One region of the Bacillus sp. LJBS17 genome, then DNA from elsewhere that is predicted to be linked to it. Evidence: a T-box and tRNA genes for the amino acid it is inferred to sense, from the RefSeq annotation. Region 1 holds a T-box; the other regions hold tRNA genes.
What was found. A T-box is a leader RNA that pairs with one kind of tRNA and senses whether it is charged. The one in region 1 lies ahead of leuS (leucine--tRNA ligase), so its partner is inferred to be a tRNA-Leu.
Positions count from the first base shown of each region.

Region 1 (3,262 bases):
CAGCTTCCCGCCCATTGCGGCATTGTATTCGTTTCTCTTCTTCCTTTTTTCCCTGTCTCAGGGTCTGTGACTTCCACCCACTCTTTAATGTTCGCAAGCGGTGATTCGCCCGTTCCGCTCGGTTTGATTTCATCCGTTTTCGGCAAAATCAGCGGCAGCTCCTCTTCAGGGACAGCTGTTGACGTTCCGTCTTCCCAATGAATGACCGGAATCGGCTCGCCCCAATAACGCTGGCGGCTGAAGAGCCAGTCACGAAGACGGTACGTCACTTTCTTCTCACCGTTTTTCGTTTCTTCCAGCCAAGCGATCACTTTCTCAATCGCTTCCTGTTTGTGAAGGCCGTTCAGGAAATCAGAGTTCACGTGCTCGCCGTCGCCAGTATAAGCTGCTTCCTCAACGTTCCCGCCTTTTACGACTTCCTTCACCGGAAGGCCAAATGTTTTGGCGAATTCAAAATCACGCTCGTCGTGGCCTGGAACTGCCATGACAGCACCTGTTCCGTATGATGCAAGAACATAATCCGCAATCCAAATCGGCAGTTTTTCTCCGTTTACAGGATTGATCGCATACGCTCCTGTGAATACGCCTGTCTTTGTTTTCGCAAGATCTGTGCGTTCAAGGTCACTCTTTGATTGAATTTCTTTGATATAAGCTTCAACAGCTTCTTTTTGCTCAGCCGTTGTGATGTTTTCCACCAATGCGTGTTCCGGGGCAAGGACAGTGTATGTAGCGCCAAACAGCGTATCTGGTCTTGTTGTAAACACCGTAAAGGAATCATCATGTCCATCTATTGCAAAATGAACGTGAGCGCCTTCCGAACGGCCGATCCAGTTGCGCTGCATATCTTTAATGCTTTCCGGCCAATCAAGCTCTTCCAAATCCTCAAGGAGCCTGTCCGCATAAGCGGTGATTTTCAGCATCCACTGCTTCATTGGGCGTCTCTCTACCGGATGGCCGCCGCGTTCGCTCTTGCCGTCAATAACTTCTTCGTTGGCAAGAACCGTACCGAGCGCAGGGCACCAGTTTACAGGCACTTCGTCAACGTAAGCAAGGCCTTTTTCGTATAGCTTTAAGAAAATCCATTGCGTCCATTTATAGTATTCAGGGTCAGTCGTATTGATTTCGCGATCCCAGTCATATGAGAAGCCAAGCGCTTGAATTTGGCGGCGGAAGTTATCAATATTCTGCTTCGTAAACACAGCAGGGTCGTTCCCTGTGTCAAGGGCGTATTGTTCAGCTGGCAGGCCGAATGCGTCCCAGCCCATTGGATGAAGGACATCATAGCCCTGCATGCGCTTCATGCGGGACAGAATATCCGTAGCTGTGTATCCTTCAGGATGGCCGACGTGCAACCCAGCTCCAGACGGATAAGGAAACATGTCCAGCGCGTAAAATTTTTGTTTTTCATTATTATCAAGAGTGGCAAATGTTTTGTTTTCAAGCCAATATGTTTGCCATTTCTTTTCTATCTCTTTGTGCTGAAAACTCAAAGTAAAAACCTCCTTCTGATTGAATACGGCGTGTATGGTTCAAGTATTGACGGGAAGGAGAGGATTATATTCAGAATATTCCCAAACTAAAAAAACTCCCTCATCCCAAAAAGGGACGAGAGACTTTCGTTTTCCCGCGGTACCACCCTCGTTAGCGCGGCATACGCCGCACTCACTTGATACTTTTAACGCAGTTATGCGTCAGCGGCTTTTCACCGCTGCAACTCTGAGGTGAGTTCGGAAACAAACTTGATTGACTTTCACCAGCCGTCAACTCTCTGCAACAATATCTGTTTCTTACTGCTCCTCTTCATTGTTCTTATCGCAACCGTAATCTAACTGTATTTTATAGAATTCTGTTCATAAGTGCAAGCAGGTTTGTATACAATGGGAATGTACCCTGAACGGGCGAAGATTGAGGACAATTATTCGAGTGGAGTTTTGGTTTGACGTTTGGACTCGGCCGGTTCGCCGCCGCTGTTCAGTTCTCTCACAAAGTCAAAACTTCTGAGAACAGCTTCACCGCCGTAGCCTGAGATAATGGATAAGATGACAAGTTGAATTCCTGAATCGGGGTCAGCGGATAATACAAGTAAAATGGAAGCTGTCATTCCGATAAACCAATCTTCCAAAAATCCAAGGTAGATAAACCGCTTCGTCATTCTGGGCTTCTCCAGTCTGCCTCTCTTTTTCACATGACCGAGAATCCCCATGATTCCTCCAATTACACAAGCAATAAGTACCTGATGCAGCATCTTCATCATCACCTTCCTAAAGCCCTTATTTCGTAAAGCGACTTCAGGCCATCCAGCCCCCTTAAACGATTCCGATGATTTTCGATATCTACATACCGGCAAATCTGTAAAAAGCTTGTTTCTTCCATTATATGTGAACACATGATCGGTAAGCTTGATGCATTGGATTCATTTTTCACCCAGTGACATTTACCTAGTCACCTATTTAGCATGTAGAAAACCTTTCCGTTCATATGTTCATATTCTGTTCTTATTTTTAGTGTATACGAGGACAAGCCCTAATGACAAACAACAAACTGCACTTGCTTGAATCAGAACATGTGTTGTGCTACGGTTACTGTAGAATTCATTTTAAAAAAGGGGAATATCAGGCTTTCGCATAGCAAGCTGACGGCCTAAGGGGGATTTATATGGCTAGTTTTCAATCATTTGGGATACCAGGACAGCTGGAAGTCATCAAAAAAGCGCTTGATCACGTGCGAGTCGGTGTGGTAATTACAGATCCCGCACTTGAAGATAATCCTATTGTCTACGTAAATCAAGGCTTTGTTCAAATGACCGGCTACGAAACCGAGGAAATTTTAGGAAAGAACTGCCGCTTCTTACAGGGGAAACACACAGGTCCTGCAGAAGTGGACAACATCAGAACCGCTTTACAAAATAAAGAACCGGTCACCGTTCAGATCCAAAACTACAAAAAAGACGGAACGATGTTCTGGAATGAATTAAATATTGATCCAATGGAAATAGAGGATAAAACGTATTTTGTCGGAATTCAGAAAGACATCACCAAGCAAAAAGAGTATGAAAAGCTTCTCGAGGATTCCCTCACGGAAATTACTGCACTTTCAACTCCTATAGTCCCGATTCGCAATGGCATTTCAGCTCTTCCGCTAGTCGGAAACCTGACAGAGGAGCGATTTAATTCCATTGTTTGCACATTGACGAATATCTTATCAACATCCAAAGATGATTATTTGATCATTGATTTATCCGGATTGGCCCAAGTGAACGAAC
Region 1 is NZ_CP079759.1:3,010,134-3,013,395, forward strand. Features, by position in the region: gene leuS (leucine--tRNA ligase) at 1-1,490, opposite strand, end outside; T-box leader at 1,599-1,813, opposite strand; gene KXZ66_RS15550 (DUF4257 domain-containing protein) at 1,916-2,251, opposite strand; gene KXZ66_RS15555 (YtvA family blue-light photoreceptor) at 2,656-3,262, shown strand, end outside.

Region 2 (3,262 bases), 1.3 Mb from region 1:
GTAAGGCGAAGTATAGGGGCTGACGCCTGCCCGGTGCTGGAAGGTTAAGAGGAGCGCTTAGCGTAAGCGAAGGTGCGAATTGAAGCCCCAGTAAACGGCGTACGTAACTATAACGGTCCTAAGGTAGCGAAATTCCTTGTCGGGTAAGTTCCGACCCGCACGAAAGGCGCAACGATCTGGGCACTGTCTCAACGAGAGACTCGGTGAAATTATAGTACCTGTGAAGATGCAGGTTACCCGCGACAGGACGGAAAGACCCCGTGGAGCTTTACTGCAGCCTGATATTGAATGTTGGTACAGCTTGTACAGGATAGGTAGGAGCCTTGGAAACCGGAGCGCCAGCTTCGGTGGAGGCATCGGTGGGATACTACCCTGGCTGTATTGACCTTCTAACCCGCCGCCCTTATCGGGCGGGGAGACAGTGTCAGGTGGGCAGTTTGACTGGGGCGGTCGCCTCCTAAAAGGTAACGGAGGCGCCCAAAGGTTCCCTCAGAATGGTTGGAAATCATTCGCAGAGTGTAAAGGCACAAGGGAGCTTGACTGCGAGACCTACAAGTCGAGCAGGGACGAAAGTCGGGCTTAGTGATCCGGTGGTTCCGCATGGAAGGGCCATCGCTCAACGGATAAAAGCTACCCCGGGGATAACAGGCTTATCTCCCCAAGAGTCCACATCGACGGGGAGGTTTGGCACCTCGATGTCGGCTCATCGCATCCTGGGGCTGTAGTCGGTCCCAAGGGTTGGGCTGTTCGCCCATTAAAGCGGTACGCGAGCTGGGTTCAGAACGTCGTGAGACAGTTCGGTCCCTATCCGTCGCGGGCGCAGGAAATTTGAGAGGAGCTGTCCTTAGTACGAGAGGACCGGGATGGACGCACCGCTGGTGTACCAGTTGTTCTGCCAAGGGCATCGCTGGGTAGCTATGTGCGGACGGGATAAGTGCTGAAAGCATCTAAGCATGAAGCCCCCCTCAAGATGAGATTTCCCATTCCGCAAGGAAGTAAGATCCCTGAAAGATGATCAGGTTGATAGGTCTGAGGTGGAAGTGTGGCGACACATGGAGCTGACAGATACTAATCGATCGAGGACTTAACCATATTTTTGAATGATGTCACACCTGTTATCTAGTTTTGAGAGAACACTCTCAATTTGTTTGGTGGCGATAGCGAAGAGGTCACACCCGTTCCCATACCGAACACGGAAGTTAAGCTCTTCAGCGCCGATGGTAGTCGGGGGTTTCCCCCTGTGAGAGTAGGACGCCGCCAAGCAATTGCACGTTAGTGCAATTATGGAGGATTAGCTCAGCTGGGAGAGCATCTGCCTTACAAGCAGAGGGTCGGCGGTTCGAGCCCGTCATCCTCCACCATTATGCCGGTGTAGCTCAATTGGTAGAGCAACTGACTTGTAATCAGTAGGTTGGGGGTTCAAGTCCTCTTGCCGGCACCACTTTTATATGATATAATACTCAAGTCTCTTGTAGAAGAGCCATTAGCTCAGTTGGTAGAGCATCTGACTTTTAATCAGAGGGTCGAAGGTTCGAGTCCTTCATGGCTCACCATTTTACGCGGGTGTGGCGGAATTGGCAGACGCGCTAGACTTAGGATCTAGTGTCTTTATGACGTGGGGGTTCAAGTCCCTTCACCCGCATTATATAGGATAACAGTTAGAAAAACTGGACATCCTGTCTGCGGAAGTAGTTCAGTGGTAGAACACCACCTTGCCAAGGTGGGGGTCGCGGGTTCGAATCCCGTCTTCCGCTCCAACTATACCATCCACGCCGGGGTGGTGGAATTGGCAGACACACAGGACTTAAAATCCTGCGGTAGGTGACTACCGTGCCGGTTCAAGTCCGGCCCTCGGCATTATGTTTTGCGCCCGTAGCTCAATTGGATAGAGCGTTTGACTACGGATCAAAAGGTTAGGGGTTCGACTCCTCTCGGGCGCGCCATATCTTTTAATAGAATAGATAGGAAATCGGGAAGTAGCTCAGCTTGGTAGAGCACATGGTTTGGGACCATGGGGTCGCAGGTTCGAATCCTGTCTTCCCGACCATTTTTTATGGGGCCTTAGCTCAGCTGGGAGAGCGCCTGCTTTGCACGCAGGAGGTCAGCGGTTCGATCCCGCTAGGCTCCACCAAAAGTTTTTTAAAAAAGTTATTGACTTTGAAGAAGTGACGTTGTATACTAATAAAGTTGCTTTAACAAAGCGGACAAACAAAATGATCTTTGAAAACTAAACAAGACAAAACGTACCTGTTAATTCAGTTTTTAAAAATCGCACAGCAATGTGCGTAGTCAGTCAAACTACTTTATCGGAGAGTTTGATCCTGGCTCAGGACGAACGCTGGCGGCGTGCCTAATACATGCAAGTCGAGCGGACAGATGGGAGCTTGCTCCCTGATGTTAGCGGCGGACGGGTGAGTAACACGTGGGTAACCTGCCTGTAAGACTGGGATAACTCCGGGAAACCGGGGCTAATACCGGATGGTTGTTTGAACCGCATGGTTCAAACATAAAAGGTGGCTTCGGCTACCACTTACAGATGGACCCGCGGCGCATTAGCTAGTTGGTGAGGTAACGGCTCACCAAGGCAACGATGCGTAGCCGACCTGAGAGGGTGATCGGCCACACTGGGACTGAGACACTACCAGACTCCTACGGGAGGCAGCAGTAGGGAATCTTCCGCAATGGACGAAAGTCTGACGGAGCAACGCCGCGTGAGTGATGAAGGTTTTCGGATCGTAAAGCTCTGTTGTTAGGGAAGAACAAGTACCGTTCGAATAGGGCGGTACCTTGACGGTACCTAACCAGAAAGCCACGGCTAACTACGTGCCAGCAGCCGCGGTAATACGTAGGTGGCAAGCGTTGTCCGGAATTATTGGGCGTAAAGGGCTCGCAGGCGGTTTCTTAAGTCTGATGTGAAAGCCCCCGGCTCAACCGGGGAGGGTCATTGGAAACTGGGGAACTTGAGTGCAGAAGAGGAGAGTGGAATTCCACGTGTAGCGGTGAAATGCGTAGAGATGTGGAGGAACACCAGTGGCGAAGGCGACTCTCTGGTCTGTAACTGACGCTGAGGAGCGAAAGCGTGGGGAGCGAACAGGATTAGATACCCTGGTAGTCCACGCCGTAAACGATGAGTGCTAAGTGTTAGGGGGTTTCCGCCCCTTAGTGCTGCAGCTAACGCATTAAGCACTCCGCCTGGGGAGTACGGTCGCAAGACTGAAACTCAAAGGAATTGACGGGGGCCCGCACAAGCGGTGGAGCATGT
Region 2 is NZ_CP079759.1:93,528-96,789, forward strand. Features, by position in the region: rRNA gene KXZ66_RS00490 (23S ribosomal RNA) at 1-1,092, shown strand, start outside; rRNA gene rrf (5S ribosomal RNA) at 1,148-1,263, shown strand; tRNA gene KXZ66_RS00500 (tRNA-Val) at 1,286-1,361, shown strand; tRNA gene KXZ66_RS00505 (tRNA-Thr) at 1,366-1,441, shown strand; tRNA gene KXZ66_RS00510 (tRNA-Lys) at 1,478-1,553, shown strand; tRNA gene KXZ66_RS00515 (tRNA-Leu) at 1,560-1,642, shown strand; tRNA gene KXZ66_RS00520 (tRNA-Gly) at 1,683-1,757, shown strand; tRNA gene KXZ66_RS00525 (tRNA-Leu) at 1,772-1,857, shown strand; tRNA gene KXZ66_RS00530 (tRNA-Arg) at 1,867-1,943, shown strand; tRNA gene KXZ66_RS00535 (tRNA-Pro) at 1,971-2,047, shown strand; tRNA gene KXZ66_RS00540 (tRNA-Ala) at 2,056-2,131, shown strand; rRNA gene KXZ66_RS00545 (16S ribosomal RNA) at 2,304-3,262, shown strand, end outside.
Region 2: it encodes a tRNA-Leu, which carries the amino acid that the T-box ahead of leuS (leucine--tRNA ligase) is inferred to sense. The anticodon was not compared.

Region 3 (3,262 bases), 1.7 Mb from region 1:
AACTTATTTTCCAGATCAACCCCTTCTATTGAAAATGAAATCAATATCGAATGATATGTTGTTATTTGAAATTGACCAAAAACAAAAAGTATTACTACCGAAACTTGTTTTTTTTAAATCACTCTTAAAGAATGCAAAAAGTTTCTTTGAAACTATGAACTTTGTTTTAGAAGAAAACTGTGATTATGAGTATGAACTTAATAAAATTGATGAATTGCAAACCAAAATTAAATGTATGTGAGGTAAAATGTGAATTACTCTAGAGTGAAAAAATTCTTTGATGAGAATAAAGAATATTCAATTCTGGAGGCGTCTTAGATAAACAAATAGATACCAAGAAGTTATAACTCACGTCCTCAAGAATTATTTCTTAAAGATAAGAGTTTTCATTACTTTTTTCATTTTTTTAACATTTAACTTGCGAGAGGAGTTATCAAATGAATCCTTTATTGTTAGATGTGCCTTTACAATTGGAAACAGAAAGACTAATCCTTCGAGCACCACACCAAACAGGAGACGGGAAAATTGTAAACCAAGCAATTAGGGATTCCTTTAGTGAATTAAAAGCGTGGTTGCCATTTGCTCAAAAACTTCCCACTGTTGAAGAAACAGAGATAAATTTAAGACTTGCCTATATAAATTTTCTAAAAAGAGAAAGTTTTCGTTTTCTTATTTTTAATAAAGATACCAAGGGCTTTATTGGAATAACTAGCCTTCAGGGGATTGACTGGGACATACCTAAATGTGAAATTGGATACTGGGGAAATACCACATTTAGCGGGAATGGATATATGATAGAAGCAGTAAAGAAATTAGCTGACTTTGGGTTAAACAATATCAAATTTAGAAGAATTGAAATAAGGTGTGAATCAACAAACCTTAAAAGTCGTGCTATTCCTGAAAAACTTGGGTTTGTATTCGAAGGCACTTTAAGAAATGATGATTTATCCGCAGATGGAAGCAAGCTGACCGACACTTGTTTTTATTCCATAATAAAGTAACATTGTACGCTTAAAATAACGGATGCGTTATTAAAACAAAAAAGGCATAACATATTTTGTACGCTAATATACTATGCCCTTTTTATCTTATTTAACTATATACTTTCGCGGACAAATCAGACCACTTACTTTAAGTAGATGGACAGTTTTAGTCACAAAATATGTTCTGTTCAAAAGACACAAAAAATACCAAGGTACTCTAAACCCTTGGTATCCTTGATGCGGCCGAGAGGACTTGAACCTCCACGGGTTATTCACCCACTAGGCCCTCAACCTAGCGCGTCTGCCATTCCGCCACGACCGCGTGATCATTAAATTGTGTTTGTGCTGGTTTAGTAGGCTCTTAACCTAGTAAAACCGATTTGCGTGCACTTTGTAAATAAAGTGCGGGTGAAGGGACTCGAACCCCCACGTCGTAAGACACTAGATCCTAAGTCTAGCGCGTCTGCCAATTCCGCCACACCCGCAAAAAGACAAATGGTGAGCCATGAAGGACTCGAACCTTCGACCCTCTGATTAAAAGTCAGATGCTCTACCAACTGAGCTAATGGCTCTTACTATTAGATTTCAAAAATAAAAATGGCTGGGCTAGCTGGATTCGAACCAACGCATGACGGAGTCAAAGTCCGTTGCCTTACCGCTTGGCTATAGCCCAACGAAATGGAATGACCCGTACGGGATTCGAACCCGTGTTACCGCCGTGAAAGGGCGGTGTCTTAACCGCTTGACCAACGGGCCGATGGTTGAGAACTTATATCGAAATCTTATGGCGGAGAAGGAGGGATTTGAACCCTCGCGCCGCTTACGCGACCTACACCCTTAGCAGGGGCGCCTCTTCAGCCACTTGAGTACTTCTCCAATATGGCTCCACAGGCAGGATTCGAACCTGCGACCGATCGGTTAACAGCCGATAGCTCTACCACTGAGCTACTGTGGAATAATGAGACAAGACTTATTATATCAGCCTTGATTTTCAGTGTCAAGAGGTAAATATTTTTATTTATCTCTCGTGACGACTTTTATAATGTAACATAGGCTTGCCATATTCGTCAACCTTTTTCACGAAAAAATTCTTTTTATTTTTCCGCGGCATTTTCCGCATCTGTATCTGTCAGGGTTCATGGCGCGCTTCTTTATATACTGTTGGCCGCAGGCCGTACAGATATACATATAAGTTTTTTTGTTTTCCGCTTTTTTCTTAAGGGGTGTACAGAACCTCGGCGCGTTGACCTGCTGCAATAGCATTCTAAAATCTCTGTCTCTGTGCTTGTACCCTTTTCCTTCAAGGTGGAGATGATAATGGCAGAGCTCGTGCTTGATGATGCCGATCAGCTCCTCCCTGCCGTGTTCAATCAGATATTTTCTGTTCAATTCAATGTTATGAGAGGTTAACAGGTACCTTCCGCCCGTGGTTTTAAGCCTGTCATTAAAAAGCGCCTGATGGCGGAACGGCTTTTTAAAATATGTTTTAGAAATATCCTCTGTCAGCTTTTGAAGCTCTATATTATCCATAGTGCACCTCACTTAAAAAACATTGAACGGGACAATTCACCGTTCGCATACAATATGGTAATCACCGTCCCTCTTATGATAAAAGCTGAGGAGGAATGAGCCTATGCCAAATTGGCTTAAAAAGCAGATGCAAAAAGCGTTCCTTGAAAAAGATAATTACCAAATTAAACTGCTGAATCAATGCTGGTATTTCTATAGGAAAAAACACTGCTCGTAAGCAGTGCTTTTATTTTACCATAGACAGCGATACTCTGCCTTTTTGTACATCTACGCCGTCAACCCAAACTGTCACAATATCGCCGACAGATACGACATCAAGAGGATGCTTGACGAATTGATTGCTCAATTTTGAGATATGCACAAGCCCGTCTTGTTTGACTCCAATATCAACAAACGCTCCGAAGTCCACTACATTGCGCACGGTGCCCTGCAGTTCCATTCCCTCTTTCAAATCTTCCAGCTGAAGGACGTCTGTTTTCAGCAAAGGCTTAGGCACCTCATCGCGCGGATCGCGTTCCGGCCTTGTCAGCTGTTCACAAATGTCTTTCAGAGTGATTTCGCCGATTCCCAGCTCTTTTGCCGTTTCAGAAAGCGCCAGCTGATTGATTTTGTCCTTCAATTCCGCCGTGCCGATATGTTCTGTTGAAAGTCCAAGTTTTTTCAAAAGCGCTTTTGTTTCTTTATAGCTTTCCGGGTGAATGCCTGTTCTATCCAAAGGCTCTGTCCCTTCCTGCACTCTTAAGAAACCG
Region 3 is NZ_CP079759.1:515,858-519,119, reverse strand. Features, by position in the region: gene KXZ66_RS02690 (hypothetical protein) at 1-241, shown strand, start outside; gene KXZ66_RS02685 (GNAT family N-acetyltransferase) at 438-1,001, shown strand; tRNA gene KXZ66_RS02680 (tRNA-Leu) at 1,222-1,305, opposite strand; tRNA gene KXZ66_RS02675 (tRNA-Leu) at 1,387-1,468, opposite strand; tRNA gene KXZ66_RS02670 (tRNA-Lys) at 1,480-1,555, opposite strand; tRNA gene KXZ66_RS02665 (tRNA-Gln) at 1,582-1,656, opposite strand; tRNA gene KXZ66_RS02660 (tRNA-Glu) at 1,668-1,739, opposite strand; tRNA gene KXZ66_RS02655 (tRNA-Ser) at 1,769-1,859, opposite strand; tRNA gene KXZ66_RS02650 (tRNA-Asn) at 1,864-1,938, opposite strand; gene KXZ66_RS02645 (SprT family protein) at 2,061-2,513, opposite strand; gene cmpA (cortex morphogenetic protein CmpA) at 2,617-2,730, shown strand; gene KXZ66_RS02635 (Tex family protein) at 2,740-3,262, opposite strand, start outside.
Region 3: it encodes a tRNA-Leu, which carries the amino acid that the T-box ahead of leuS (leucine--tRNA ligase) is inferred to sense. The anticodon was not compared.